Regions from separate parts of the Massilia sp. PAMC28688 genome, predicted to be linked through region 2. Evidence: riboswitches for the same ligand, from Rfam matches in the RefSeq annotation. Region 2 holds a riboswitch; the other holds the start of a gene.
The links. A riboswitch is a leader RNA that binds a small molecule or an ion and turns the genes downstream of it on or off. The one in region 2 is predicted to bind glycine.
Positions count from the first base shown of each region.

Region 1: linked by a shared signal. The riboswitch ahead of KY495_RS10085 (D-amino acid dehydrogenase) and the one ahead of gcvT (glycine cleavage system aminomethyltransferase GcvT) in region 2 are both predicted to bind glycine.

Region 1 covers NZ_CP080378.1:2,241,920-2,249,604, forward strand. The annotation lists rRNA gene KY495_RS10070 (23S ribosomal RNA) at 1-2,865, shown strand, start outside; rRNA gene rrf (5S ribosomal RNA) at 3,025-3,137, shown strand; gene KY495_RS10080 (thioesterase II family protein) at 3,201-3,950, shown strand; gene KY495_RS10085 (D-amino acid dehydrogenase) at 3,919-5,151, opposite strand; glycine riboswitch at 5,309-5,398, opposite strand; gene KY495_RS10090 (DUF6328 family protein) at 5,461-5,913, opposite strand; gene KY495_RS10095 (penicillin acylase family protein) at 6,101-7,685, shown strand, end outside.
Region 2 covers NZ_CP080378.1:4,376,373-4,384,057, reverse strand. The annotation lists gene KY495_RS19540 (DUF1631 family protein) at 1-1,165, opposite strand, end outside; gene KY495_RS24130 (methyl-accepting chemotaxis protein) at 1,456-2,799, shown strand; gene KY495_RS19530 (hypothetical protein) at 2,972-3,202, shown strand; gene KY495_RS19525 (ATP-dependent Clp protease proteolytic subunit) at 3,385-3,945, opposite strand; glycine riboswitch at 4,105-4,191, shown strand; glycine riboswitch at 4,210-4,313, shown strand; gene gcvT (glycine cleavage system aminomethyltransferase GcvT) at 4,385-5,503, shown strand; gene gcvH (glycine cleavage system protein GcvH) at 5,542-5,922, shown strand; gene gcvP (aminomethyl-transferring glycine dehydrogenase) at 6,006-7,685, shown strand, end outside.

The DNA of each region.
Region 1 (7,685 bases), 2.1 Mb from region 2:
ATGCCTTGGCGATTACAGGCGATGAAGGACGTAGTAGCTTGCGATAAGCTGCGGGGAGTGAGCAAACACACTTTGATCCGCAGATTTCCGAATGGGGAAACCCGGCCTTTTAGGTCATTGCATACTGAATACATAGGTATGCAAAGCGAACGCGGCGAACTGAAACATCTAAGTAGCTGCAGGAAAATAAATCAACCGAGATTCCCAAAGTAGTGGCGAGCGAAATGGGATGAGCCTGCATGATTTAGCACGACGCATAGTAGAACGGATTGGAAACTCCGGCCATAGAGGGTGATAGCCCCTTATACGAAATGCGATGTGTGGAACTAAGTATGCGACAAGTAGGGCGGGACACGAGAAATCCTGTCTGAATATGGGGGGACCATCCTCCAAGGCTAAATACTCGTAATCGACCGATAGTGAACCAGTACCGTGAGGGAAAGGCGAAAAGAACCCCGGGAGGGGAGTGAAATAGATCCTGAAACCGTGTGCATACAAACAGTAGGAGCGGACTTGTTCCGTGACTGCGTACCTTTTGTATAATGGGTCAGCGACTTACATTCAGTGGCAAGGTTAACCATATAGGGAAGCCGTAGAGAAATCGAGTCCGAATAGGGCGACAGTCGCTGGGTGTAGACCCGAAACCAAGTGATCTACTCATGGCCAGGATGAAGGTGCGGTAACACGCCCTGGAGGTCCGAACCCACTAATGTTGAAAAATTAGGGGATGAGCTGTGGGTAGGGGTGAAAGGCTAAACAAACTTGGAAATAGCTGGTTCTCTCCGAAAACTATTTAGGTAGTGCCTCAAGTATCACCATCGGGGGTAGAGCACTGTTATGGCTAGGGGGTCATTGCGACTTACCAAACCATTGCAAACTCCGAATACCGATGAGTGCGAGCTTGGGAGACAGACGTCGGGTGCTAACGTCCGGCGTCAAGAGGGAAACAACCCAGACCGCCAGCTAAGGTCCCAAAGATTGGCTAAGTGGAAAACGAAGTGGGAAGGCTAAAACAGTCAGGATGTTGGCTTAGAAGCAGCCATCATTTAAAGAAAGCGTAATAGCTCACTGATCGAGTCGTCCTGCGCGGAAGATGTAACGGGGCTAAGCCAGTCACCGAAGCTGCGGATATATTTCTCGATGCTTGCATCTTGATCTATATGGTAGGAGAGCGTTCTGTAAGCCTGTGAAGGTGTCTTGTAAAGGATGCTGGAGGTATCAGAAGTGCGAATGCTGACATGAGTAGCGATAATGGGGGTGAAAAGCCCCCACGCCGTAAGCCCAAGGTTTCCTGTTCAACGTTCATCGGAGCAGGGTGAGTCGGCCCCTAAGGCGAGGCAGAGATGCGTAGCTGATGGGAAGCAGGTTAATATTCCTGCACCGTCGTATGATGCGATGGGGGGACGGATCGCGGAAGGTTGTCCAACTGTTGGAATAGTTGGTTTTTGGCTCATAGAAGGTGCTTAGGCAAATCCGGGCACGTAATTCAAGGGGTTGAGACGAGGGTCCTTGCGACCCGAAGCAATCGGAAGTGGTTCCAAGAAAAGCCTCTAAGCTTCAGTCATACGAGACCGTACCGCAAACCGACACAGGTGGGCGAGATGAGTATTCTAAGGCGCTTGAGAGAACTCGGGAGAAGGAACTCGGCAAATTGGTACCGTAACTTCGGGAAAAGGTACGCCCCGGTAGCTTGGCTGATTTACTTCAGTAGGGCGAAAGGGTTGCAATAAACTGGTGGCTGCGACTGTTTAATAAAAACACAGCACTCTGCAAACACGAAAGTGGACGTATAGGGTGTGACGCCTGCCCGGTGCTGGAAGATTAAATGATGGGGTGCAAGCTCTTGATTGAAGTCCCAGTAAACGGCGGCCGTAACTATAACGGTCCTAAGGTAGCGAAATTCCTTGTCGGGTAAGTTCCGACCTGCACGAATGGCGTAACGATGGCCACACTGTCTCCTCCCGAGACTCAGCGAAGTTGAAATGTTTGTGATGATGCAATCTACCCGCGGCTAGACGGAAAGACCCCATGAACCTTTACTGTAGCTTTGCATTGGACTTTGAACCAATCTGTGTAGGATAGGTGGGAGGCTTTGAAGCGGGGACGCCAGTTCTCGTGGAGCCATCCTTGAAATACCACCCTGGTTTGTTTGAGGTTCTAACCTTGGTCCGTTATCCGGATCGGGGACAGTGCATGGTAGGCAGTTTGACTGGGGCGGTCTCCTCCTAAAGTGTAACGGAGGAGTTCGAAGGTACGCTAGATACGGTCGGACATCGTGTTGATAGTGCAATGGCATAAGCGTGCTTAACTGCGAGACTGACAAGTCGAGCAGGTACGAAAGTAGGACATAGTGATCCGGTGGTTCTGTATGGAAGGGCCATCGCTCAACGGATAAAAGGTACTCTGGGGATAACAGGCTGATTCCTCCCAAGAGTTCATATCGACGGGGGAGTTTGGCACCTCGATGTCGGCTCATCACATCCTGGGGCTGTAGCCGGTCCCAAGGGTATGGCTGTTCGCCATTTAAAGTGGTACGTGAGCTGGGTTTAAAACGTCGTGAGACAGTTTGGTCCCTATCTGCCGTGGGCGTTGGAAATTTGAAGGGGGCTGCTCCTAGTACGAGAGGACCGGAGTGGACAGACCTCTGGTGTACCGGTTGTCACGCCAGTGGCATTGCCGGGTAGCTAAGTCTGGAAGAGATAACCGCTGAAAGCATCTAAGCGGGAAACTTGCCTTAAGATGAGATTTCCCAGAGCCTTGAGCTCTTTAAAGGGTCGTTCGAGACCAGGACGTTGATAGGTCAGGTGTGGAAGTGCAGTAATGCATTAAGCTAACTGATACTAATTGCCCGTACGGCTTGTCCCTATAACCTTAGCAGGTACAGAGATAAGAATTGCGCGTGTTGCCTTGTTGTTGATATCTCGAGCACTACCCCGTAGTTCATTACTACGAATACAAAACTTACTTCTTCCAGATTCAAGGTGCAGCTGCCCCGTTGTGGAGCTGTTACCTGTACAAGTTATGCCTGATGACCATAGTAAATCGGTACCACCCCTTCCCATCCCGAACAGGACCGTGAAACGATTTTACGCCGATGATAGTGCTGCAACCAGTGTGAAAGTAGGTTATCGTCAGGCTAGTTATAAGAGAAAAACCCCGGAGCAGAAATGCCTCGGGGTTTTTTTTCGTCCGGTGAAAATATGATGACACCCTGGATTTTGCGTACCCCTCAAGCGGCGCCCGCCATGCGCCTGATCTGCTTCGCCTATGCCGGTGGCAATGCCCGCATGTACGCGCAATGGCAGGCAGCGCTTGGCCCGGAAATTGAAGTGTGGGCCGTGCAGCTGCCAGGCCGTGGTACCCGGCGCAGCGAAGAACCTTTCACCTCGCTGGCCGAATTGATTGCGGTGTTGTCAGACATCCTGCGTCCCGAGGATCAGCTGCCCTTCATGTTCTTCGGCCACAGCCTGGGTGCACTCATTGCGTTTGAACTCACGCGCCATTTCGCCGCCCATGATAGTCGGCTGCCCGATCGCCTCATGGTTTCGGCGGCCAACGCGCCGGGCCGGCGCAATCGTTCACGCGGCCTGCACACCATGGGCGACGACGAATTGATCGAGCAATTGCGGGGATTTAACGGCACGCCTCCCGCGGTCATGAAGTACCGCGAGCTGCTGGTCATGGCGCTGCCGGCCATACGCGCCGATTTTGCCGTGTCCGAAACCTATCAGTACCGCGCCGGGCCGCGCCTGCCGGTACCGCTCACGGTGCTGGCCGGCCGCGGCGATCCTTTGACAAGCAACGTGCAAATCGAGGCGTGGGCATGTGAAACAAGCGCGCCGTGCGAGGTGCACTGGTTTGACGGCGACCACTTCTTCATCAACGAACAAGAAGCTGCCGTGCTTGAGCTGATTCGCCTTAGTGTGGCTGCATCCAGTGCGAACGCTTGACGATATCGCCGATCATGTCTGCCGTTACTGCTGACAAGGTCCATCCCAGGTGGCCATGCCCGGTGTTATAAAACACGCAGGGAGATTTGCCGCGCCCGACCCGCGGCAGCATGGTCGGCATCATCGGGCGCAAACCTGCCCAGGGCACGACACTGCGGGTGTTAATGCCCGGGAAGCATTCATGGACCCAGTCGACCAGCGGCCGGATGCGGTCGGCCCGGATATCGCGATTGAAGCCATTGAATTCAGCGGTACCCGCCACGCGGAAGCGTTCATCGCCCAGCCGGCTGGTGACCAGTTTGGTCGCATCGTCCAGCAGGCTGACCGTGGGCGCCGCGGCCTGGCTGGCAGCATCGTGCAGATTGACCGTGATTGAATAGCCTTTGACGGGATAGATATTGACCCGGTCGCCCAGTGACGCGGCCAGGCTGCGGCTGGCGGTGCCGGCGCAGACCACCACGCCGTCAAAAACAGTGGTCTCTTCATCGTTACCCCGCCCGACCGAGATGCTGACGGCACTGCCGTCGGTCACCACACCGGCCACTTCACGTCCGTGCATGAAGCGCACGCCCAGGCGCTGCGCTGCATGGGCCAGGCCCACCGTGAATTTGTGGATGTCGCCGGTGGCGTCGCTGTCGGTGAAAAAGCCGCCGTAGTAGTTCCCCGCCAGGGTCGGTTCAATGGCGCGCATCTCCGACGGCGTGACTGCGCGGCGCTCAAGGCCGCCTTGTGCCAGCATGCGGGTCACGTTGGCGGCGTGGTCAAAGCTGGCCTTGTCGCGGTAGATGTGCAGGATGCCTTTGCGCTTGGCATCAAAATCAATATTCTCATCCTCCGCCCAGGCAAACAGGTGCTTGCGGGCGGCAATGGCCAGGCGCGCGGTTTCCACCGTGTTGGCGTGGTAATGCGGGATGGCGGCGATGAATTCGGCGAACCAGGACAATTTGTGCCAGCTCGGTGTCGGATTGACCAGCAAGGGCGCGTCGCGGGTGAGCATCCACTTGATGCCTTTCAGGAGCGTGGAGCTGTGATTCCATACTTCCGCATTGGAAGCGGACAGCTGGCCGCCGTTGGCAAACGAGGTTTCCATGCCGGTGTAGCGGTGCTTTTCGATGACGGTGACGGTATAGCCGCGTTTGGCGAGCGCGTACGCCGTCGTGACGCCGGTAATGCCGCCGCCGATAACTGCAATGGTTTTCATGTAGATCAGGTCCAGAAGGTCATTGAAAGGAAATCCGCACGCACCATGCGCGCAGGACACCCCCTCTGTGCTGGACCTGAGAGATTCACCGCCACGCCTGTGCGGTTTGCTCCTTCGGTGCATCGGGTGACGAGATCCGATGGCTCTTCAGAGTGCATGTGCAATATCGGTCCCTGGGCCTGAGAGATTCCGGGGCGGTTGCTCCTTCGGCGCTGCCGCATGCGGCAGACTCTCCCGATATCGCGTTGGCATTGCGCCAACAACGCGGCAAGCTTAAACCACTGCCGTCCAAATCCCAAGCCTTATTTGCTAGGTCTCGCCGCTGAGGTAGCCGCTGTTGCTTTCCCGGCAGCGTTTGCGCTCGAACCATGGGAAGGCCAGCCAGAGACCGACCAGCACAAACACGGTCGCCAGCGCGCCCGCGATGCTCACGTCAAGCTTGCGCGTGGCCACGAAGATCACGGTGAACATATCCAGCGCCAGGCCGGCGGCCAGTGGCCACAGCGCCGAGCGCAGCAGGGCAGCGGAGCGCTTGATCATCCGGCGCGACACGTATGCCGGCCCCACGATGCGGTAATAAATGGCGGGCGTCATCACCAGCGCCACCGCCAGGATGACCATGGCCAGGCTGACCAGGTGGCAGGTCACTGCGAACGCGGGCAAGCCGCCAAAGCGTTCACTGAACACGGCAATGGTCTGGAAACCAAACAGCGCCTGCACACCGGGAAGAATGACGCGCGCCTCTTCGATAATGTCGCGCATCTCTTCATGAAAATTATTTGTCTCTTGTGCTTTTTCCATGAACGAACAGTACCGGTATTCCTCCTGGTCATCAATAGCGCACTGTTGAACTGCGCCCGAACACGTTGAGTCCAATCAATGCAGCTTGTCAGCGGCTTCGTAGTATTGCCTTTCGATCGTGCGTTGATGTTTTCTGACAGGGGTGGCCATGATGAGAAGCGGCAGATGGGCAGTGCGGGCAGTGGCGGCGGCGATCTGCCTGATGGGCAGCGGCTGCGGCCGGGTGGAGCTGGCCTTTGGCGAGGCGCCCCGGCACAGCCAGGTACAGGCGGACATCACGCGCACCAGTTACGGGCTGGCCCACATCCGGGCTGACGATTTCCGGGGCCTGGGATACGGGCTGGCATATGCCTACGCCCAGGATAATCTGTGCATGTTCGCGGACACCCTGCTGACAGTGCGTGGCGAACGGTCCCGCTATTTCGGCCCCGCCGCATCGGCAACGGAGCCTGCCAACGGCGAGTATGGTGCCGCCATTTATTACGTCAAGCTCAACAACCTCGACAGCGATTTCTTTTTCAAGGGCTATCTCGACATCGAGCAATTGCGCGCCGGCTATGCGGCAGGCAGCCGGGACACGCAGGAACTGCTGGAAGGCTACGTCATCGGCTACAACCGCTATCTGAAAGACCACGCGGGGCGCTACCCGGCGGCGTGCAACAACGCGGCCTGGGTCAAGCCGATCACGGTCGACGACATGTACCGGGTGCTGGCAGAAAAAGCCCTGCACGCTACGGGCGAAGTGTTCGCCCAGGAATTTGTGAACGGGGGACGATCCCCCGGGCAGGCACTCCCGTCCGCGCCGGCCGGACCCGCCAACGGGGCCCTGCTGCAGGAGCGGCTGCGCCGCCTGACGCGGGAGCAGCTGGGCAGCAACGCGCTGGCCATCGGCAGCGACTTGAGTGCCACGGGGCGCGGCCTGTTGTTGGGCAATCCTCATTACCCGTGGACCAGTACCGACCGCTTCTACCAGGCGCACCTTACCGTGCCCGGGAGCTACGATGCCATGGGCGTGATTCTGGGGGGCATTCCCCTGGTCGTGATTGGCTTTAACAGGGACGTGGCCTGGAGTCATACCGTGACCGCCGCCGTCCACTTCACCACGTTCAAGCTTGCGCTGGACGGGCGCGACCCGGCCGGCACCACCTACCTCATTGACGGGGTGGCCGAAAAGATGAGCAGCCGCCAAGTATCCGTGGATGTGCGTGAGGCGGACGGGAGCATGACTGCGCGCAGCAAGACCTTTTATTTCAGTCGCCACGGGGCAGTTGTCGTATGGCCTGCTGCCGGCCTGGGATGGACTGCCAGTGAAGTGACGGTACTGGGCGACCCCAACCGCAACAATACGCGCCTCATGGACCAATGGCTGGGCATTGGTCGGGCACAAAGCGTTGCGGAACTCAAGTCCGCGCTCGATCGGACGGCGGGACTGCCGTGGGTGAACACGGTGGCGGCAGACCGGCACGGCAACACCCTGTATGCGGACGCCAGTGTCGTGCCGCACATGGAAACAGCAAAGTTCCTGTCGGATTGCTTGCTGTTCGAACCGTTGCTGACCTTTGACGGAACACGATCGGCATGTGGCTGGGGCAGCGATCCGGATACACCACCCGGCATCTTCTCACCAGCGCGCGCACCCTTTGCCATGCGTACGGATTATGCAGGCAACTCCAATGATTCCTATTGGCTCAACAATGCCCGGGCCTTGCTGACCGGACCTGCGCCCTACGGCT
Region 2 (7,685 bases):
CCCCAGTGGCTGCGTGCGGCTGGGGCGACGTGCCGAAGGCCACCTGCGCCATCAGCCCCCCGGCCATCACCTGGCTGTGGAACTGGCCACCCGGGATAGGGCCGTCCGGGATAGGGCCGCCCGGGAAAGGGCCGCCCGGGAAAGGGCCGCCCGGGTTAGGGCCACCCGGGCCGGCAGCGGCAAATCCGTGCGTGCCGCCCTGCACGCCGTGGAACGGGGACGCGCCCGCTGCCATCGCGTGCGGCGCGGCGCCATGGACGGGTGCGCTCTGCGCTGCGGCCGGTTCGGGCACGAAACCGTGCACGGCGCTCGGGCGCCAGCCGCCGGGGCCACCGGTACTTTGCGGCAAATTCGGAATGAGGGGAATGCCGGCGTCAAACTCACTGTCCGCTTCGCCCGTCAGGAACTGGCGCAGCTGCTGGGCCAGTGCTTCCTGCTTCTTGGCGCGCTTGGCCTTGGCGGCATTGGCACATTCGGTTTTCTTGATGTTGTAGGCGTCCATCGACCCCGGCTGGGTCCCCTTGTTGACCAGGGCATCGCACAAGGCGTCGTACATCGGCCCCAGGTCGAACAGGATTTCCGGGCGCAGCAGGCGCGTGATGAGGCCGTGTGCCTCTTCGTTGGGTTCAAACTCGCGCCAGGCACTGCTGAGCGCAGCGAGGAACAGCTCTGGCCGGAAGGGGTTTTGGGCAAGACGCAGGATGTCGCGGTTGAGCAGGTAACCCAGGCGCACGTTCAGCGTGGCAATCTGGGTCGCATATTTCATTTCAAACGGCCGGCTCAGGGCATCGAAGGCGACCCGGTTGTCCATCTCGGCGAATGGCACCAGCGTGAGCGCCGCTTCGGAAATCAGGGTGGCGCGCGGGCGGGGGGTCAGGCCGGCCACTTCGGCCCGCAGCGATTTTTCCAGCTCCTCAGAAATGAGGTGCAGGAAGGCGTAGCTGTGTTCTTTAAGCAAATTGCCCGACTTCACCCGCAAGAAGACGTCGCGCGCATCCATGCTTGGGTCGGCCACATCCAGCAGGGCCGATACCAGGCGCGTGCCGACGCCGAGCCATTGCTCATTGGCGTGCTTGGTGACGATCTCCACCAAGGCTTCCAACAGCTCATGCTGCGACACGGCCGCCTTCTGTGCATTTGCCGGTTTGGACGCTACTGGAGCCATGGTTGATTATTCTCCGCGGGATGAATTGACTATTTGACGCTTCTATTTTGCCACGTTATTTCCACAAGGCAATAGACAAAATATAACGAATCGCTGTTTTTGCAGAATTTCTTTTGTAAGTACACATTCAAGATCAACAACGTGCTTTTTTGAACACGTTTTATTGCCGGGCCGACTTTTGATACTGCGCAAAGGTCGCGCTTCGGCGTTTCCTTAACATGAAGAATCACCTTGCTTCAGGGGCGGCGCGGCCGCCCTCCTGGTGCACCGACCTTGCCAAGGAAACCATCATGTCCCCACTGCCCCGCCTCGATACCCGCCATAAACTATTTGCCTGCATCGGCGCGCTGCTTGCGGCGTGCCTGACGCTGGCGTTCTGGATCCTCGGCCAGGCAGAGCAGATTGCCCTGTTATCGGCCGGTTCCGGTCAAAAGTTAAGTGCTGCAATAAAAATTTACGACACCGCCCGCATCACCTTCTGGTGCGCGGCCGTGGCCCTGACGCTCGTTGCCGTGCTGGGCGGGGCCTGGCTGCAGGCGGCGCTGGATCGGCCCATGGAGGAAGCCGGCGCCCTGGCCCGGCGCGTGGCGGAAGGCGACCTGAGCGGAAAAGTCAGCGACCAGGGCGGCGCCGGCGGCATCTTGCTGGGCGCAATGCAGGAGATGAATGAACGCCTGGCGGGCATGATTGTCAAGGTGCGCAGCGGTACGGAAAGCATTGCCACCAGCGCCGGCCAGATCGCCGCCGGCAGCATGTCCTTGTCCGCGCGCACGGAAGAGCAGGCGGCATCGCTCGAAGAGACGGCCTCTTCAATGGGCCAGCTGACGGCCACGGTCCGCCAGAATGCCGAACACGCGCACCAGGCCAGCCAGCTTGCCATTTCAGCCTCCGACGTGGCAGTGCGCGGCGGTGCCGTGGTGGCCGAAGTGGTTTGCACCATGGCATCCATTAACGAATCGTCGAGCCGGATTGCCGAGATCATCAACGTCATCGACGGCATTGCTTTTCAGACCAACATCCTGGCCCTGAACGCGGCAGTGGAAGCGGCCCGCGCCGGCGAACAGGGACGCGGTTTCGCCGTGGTGGCTGGCGAAGTTCGCAGCCTGGCCCAGCGGTCGGCGGCAGCGGCGCAGGAAATCAAGCTGCTGATTGACGATTCCGTGGGCAAGGTCAGCGCCGGCACGGAACTGGCCGGGCGCGCGGGCAAGACCATGCATGACGTCGTCACGAGCGTCAAGCGGGTGACCGACATCATTGGCGAAATTGCCCATGCCAGCGCGGAACAGACAGCCGGCATCGACCAGATCAACCAGGCCATTTCAGCCATGGACGCGGCCACCCAGCAGAACGCGGCGCTGGTCGAGCAATCGGCGGCGGCGGCGGCCTCGCTGCGCGACGAAGCAGGTCACCTGTCACGCGCGTCGGCCGCCTTTGTCCTGGGGCCGGAACACGGGGTGCGCAAAGCAGCTGTGCACCTGGTCGCGAGCAATCCTCACGCCCGTGCAACAGCGGGCACGGCCACTGCCCGCAGCAAGGCCCCCGCCATCCATGTCGTGGCGCCGTCCCCTGCCGCGCGGCCCCAGCGTCAGCGCGGGGCAATGGCCCGGCTGGACCTGGATTGGGAAGAGTTCTGACCCTGGCCAATTTGTTGCAATTCTGTAGGAAGCGCTCCTACAGCGGGTCGAGCGATCTTCTGATAGCGGCCCTGTTGCGGGCATCCCATCATTGGTTCACCAAACGGGCCTGAGAAACAATTCAGGCGCGCAAGGCGAGCAAGACATTTCAAACTTTCTTAAAGGAATGAACATGGCCTCGAATCAGAAAAACAAGGGTGGTAGCAAGCAAAGTGACAGCGCATCGTCGAACAAGCAGTCCGGCAGCCAGGGTTCCGGTTCGCGCTCGGGCGGCACCCAGGGTGGCACCCACGAGCAGCACGTGGAAGCCGGCCGCCAGAGCCACAAGAACGATAACAAGGAAGGTTCGCGCCAGTCCGGTTCGGGTTCGGGCAGCGCAAGCAAGAGCAGCGGCAACCGCTGATCAGGCTGACCGCTGGGTACTGCCGGGTTTCCGGGCAGTACCACTACAGTGCCAAACAGGAAGCCATCGAAAGAGTCTGCAGCGGCGCGCCGTTGACAGGCTCTTTTCGTTGAAACGCTCTTTTCTTTTGCGCGTCTACCGGGCCCGGCTCGACAGGAAACGGGGAGCCAGGCAACCGGGCGCTAGATATTGCGGATATGGACGCCCCGCGGCGGGGCAAAATCGGCCACATCGTCGATCATGCGCGCAGCCTTGGCGTCGCGCGAGGTGAGGTGCAGGTCGGAATACTGGTGAATGGCCCACTGCTCCGGCGACAGTTCGATGTGCTTGCGCAAAATGGATTCAGTGCGCGCATCATCGGCCCGCAAGCCTTCGACGATGATATTGAGCGCGTCCGGGCGCGCGCCCGGCGACGCGGTGGCGTGCGACTTGTGGACCATGAAGCGCGCCGTCTCGCTGGCGTAGCGGCGCGTACCGGACAGGAACAGGATGACGGCGATGGACGCTACCGCGCCGCCGTTGTACATGACGAATTCGATGGGCGCCCTGGAGAGGAAGTTATACATGCACAGGCCATCGCTGACGTAGCCGCCGTTGGACTGGATCAGAATATGGGCCCGTTCCACGCCCGCCTCGGTCATGGCCGAAACACTCTCGAACACGCGATGCACCATATCGCTGTTGACGTCACCGGAGAGCGTAAACCACGCTTCCGTACCACTTTTCGTTTGTTGTTCGGTCATGGCTGTTTTACTCGTAAAAGGGATGAGCAATTTTAACAAATCCGCCCTATGCCGGCGTGGCGGGCGCACTGCATTCGTGCGCGCCCTCTCTCGCCCCTGGTTTCCCCCTGCGATGGGCGCTCTTAAGTTGACTTTGGCAGCCTGCTGGCATATGCTCTGCACTCTTGATCGGGAGAGGGTAGCCACGCGCTGCCGCCGAAGGGGCATCACCCAAAAACTCTCAGGCAAAAGGACCGGTCAGGGGTCGGCAGCGCGTGTCGCGGCGGATCAAACTCTGGAGAGCGGCCGCGGCACATGCCGGCGGCCCACCGAAGGGGCAGGCGGAACATCTCCGCTATCTCTCAGGTACCAAGGACAGAGGGGCGCGAACACCCGCAACGGGCCAGTGTGGTCCTGCGTACCTGTTCGGCGGTCCCCTATACACCTGCCCGAGGATTCCATGACGCTTAAAGCGACCCCGCTCAATTCCGCACACCGCGCAGCCGGCGCCAAGATGGTCGATTTTGGCGGCTGGGACATGCCCGTCAACTACGGCTCGCAGATCGAAGAACACCATGCCGTGCGCACCGACGTGGGCATGTTCGATGTCTCCCACATGTGCGTGGTCGACCTCGAAGGCGACAATGTGCGCGCCTTCCTGCGCGGCCTGCTGGCCAATAACGTCGACAAGCTGCAGGTGCCGGGCAAGGCGCTCTACTCCTGCATGCTCAATGAGCAGGGCTTCGTCATCGACGACCTGATCGTGTACTTCTTTGCCGAAAACTGGTTCCGCCTGGTGGTCAACGCCGGCACCGCCGAGAAGGACGTGGCCTGGATCAGTGCCCGTAACGAGGCCACCGGTAGCGGCGTGACGATCACGCAGCGCCGCGACGGTGCCGACCCGATGGCGCTGATCGCCGTGCAGGGCCCGAATGCCCGTGCCAAGGTGTGGGAAGTGCTGCCCACCACCAAAGAGGCGTCCGAACCGCTCAAGCCCTTTAACGCCGTCATCGTCAAGGACACCGCGTTTGGCGACGTGATGGTGGCGCGCACCGGCTACACGGGCGAAGACGGTTTTGAACTGGCGTTCTCCGCGTCCCAGGCCGAGGCACTGTGGAATGCCCTGCTGGCGGCCGGCGTCAAGCCTGCGGGCCTGGGCGCGCGCGACACGCTGCGCCTGGAAGCGGGCATGAACCTGTACGGCCAGGACATGGACGACACGGTCAACCCGCTTGACGCCGGCCTGGCGTGGACCGTGGACCTGGTGTCCGAGCGCGACTTCGTAGGCAAGGATGCGCTCAAGGCGCAGGGCCAGAACCAGCAGTACGTGGGCCTGATCCTGCGTGAGAAAGGCGGCATCCTGCGCGCCCACCAGAAAATCATCAGCGCCTCCGGGAGCGAAGGCGAAATCACCAGTGGCACTTTCAGCCCCACCATGCAGCAGGCCATCGCCCTGGCGCGGGTGCCGATGGACGTCGCCGTGGGCGACACCGTTCACGTGGAAATCCGCGACAAGCGCCTGGCCGCCAGCGTAATCAAGCTGCCCTTCGTGCGAAACGGTAAAATCCTCGCTGCCTGACCCGAACCCATATCGAATCTTTTAATCCGGAGCCTTACATGAATATTCCTGCAGACCTGAAGTACACCGAGTCCCACGAGTGGGTACGCGCTGAAGCCGACGGCACCTTCACCGTCGGTATCACCGAATACGCGCAGGATGCCCTGGGCGACATCGTGTTCGTCGAACTGCCGAAGGTGGGCAAGTCCTTCAGCGCCGGCGACGACGCCGCCGTGGTGGAATCGGTCAAGGCCGCCAGCGACATCTACGCCCCGGTATCGGGCGAAGTCGTGGCCATCAATACCGCCGTCACCGACGCTCCGGACTCGATCAACAGCGACGCCTACGGCGCCTGGCTGTTCAAGTTGAAGCCCGCCGATGCGTCCTCGATCAACGGCCTGCTCGACGCAGCCGCCTACGGCAAGAACACCGCAGAGTAATCCACTCGCCGCCGCGGCTGCGCAAGTGCGCGCCGCGGCACACAGCACTCCTCTCGCTTTTCCTTTCTTTGGCCTCCCACATCATGACCCGCTCCAGCCTGACCCAACTCGAAGCACGCGACTCCTTCATCCCGCGCCATATCGGTCCCTCCGACAGCGAACAGGCAGCCATGCTGTCGACGCTGGGATACCCGTCGCGCGCGGCGCTGATCGACGCCATCGTCCCTGCCCATATCCGTACCAAGAGCCGGCTCGAACTGGGCCAGTTCTTCGACCCCATGCCGGAGCAGGCCGCACTGGCCAAACTGAAGGGCATCGCCGCCAAGAACAAGGTCATGAAGTCGATGATCGGCCAGGGCTACTACAACACCCATACGCCCGGCGTCATCCTGCGCAACATCTTTGAAAACCCGGCCTGGTACACCGCCTACACGCCCTACCAGCCCGAGATTTCGCAGGGCCGCCTGGAAGCGATCCTGAACTTCCAGCAGATGATCACCGACCTGACCGGCATGGGCATCGCCAATTCGTCGATGCTTGACGAAGGCACCGCCGCCGCCGAAGCCATGACGCTGATCCAGCGCGTGGGCAAGTCGGCATCGAACGTGTTCTACGTGGCCGACGACGTGCTGCCGCAGACGCTGGAAGTGATCCAGACCCGCGCCCGCCCGATTGGCGTGGAAGTGCGGGTGATCGCCGCCGACGCCGTCGCCACGCTGTCGGAGCCGTGCTTCGGCGTGCTGCTGCAGTACCCGGGCGTACACGGCGACGTGCGCGACTACCGCGCCGCGGTCGAAAGGCTGCACGCGGCCGGCACCATGGTCGTTGCCGCCGCCGACCTGCTGGCCCTGACCCTGCTCACGCCACCGGGCGAATGGGGCGCCGACGTGGTGGTAGGTAACAGCCAGCGCTTTGGCGTGCCGCTCGGATTCGGCGGCCCGCACGCCGGCTACCTGGCCACGCGCGACGAATTCAAGCGCAGCATGGCCGGGCGCCTGGTGGGGGTGACCATCGACGCCCAGGGCAACAAGGCATACCGCCTGGCCCTGCAAACGCGCGAACAGCACATCCGCCGTGAAAAGGCGACCTCCAACATCTGTACCGCACAGGTGCTGCTGGCCGTCATGGCCGGCATGTACGCGGTCTACCACGGCCCCAAGGGGCTGGAGCGCATCGCCCAGCGCGTGCACCGCTTCACCAACATCCTGGCCGCCAAGCTGGGGCAGCTCGGCTATGAGATCGTCAACAGCACTTACTTCGACACCCTGACCATCCGCACCGGCCGCGCGGCCGAACTGCTGTCGGCAGCCGAAGCGAAGGGTGTGAACCTGCGCCGCGCCGGCGAGGCCATGGTGGGCGTGTCGCTGGACGAAACCACGACCCGCGAAGACCTGGCCCTGCTGTGGTCCATCTTCGCGCAGGGCGTGGCCAACGCGCCGGCCGCACCGGACTTTGACGCATTTGAAGCTGCTGCCCAGACCGCGTTCCCGGACAACCTGGCCCGTACCAGCGCCTACCTGACCCACCCGACCTTCAACCGCTACCACGCCGAGCACGAAATGCTGCGCTACCTGCGCAGCCTGGCCGACAAGGACCTGGCGCTGGACCGCACCATGATCCCGCTTGGCTCGTGCACCATGAAGCTCAATGCCACCAGCGAGATGATCCCGGTCACCTGGCCGGAATTTTCGAACATCCACCCGTTTGCACCGGATGCCCAGACCGTGGGCTACCGCGAGATGATCGGCCAGCTCGAAGAGATG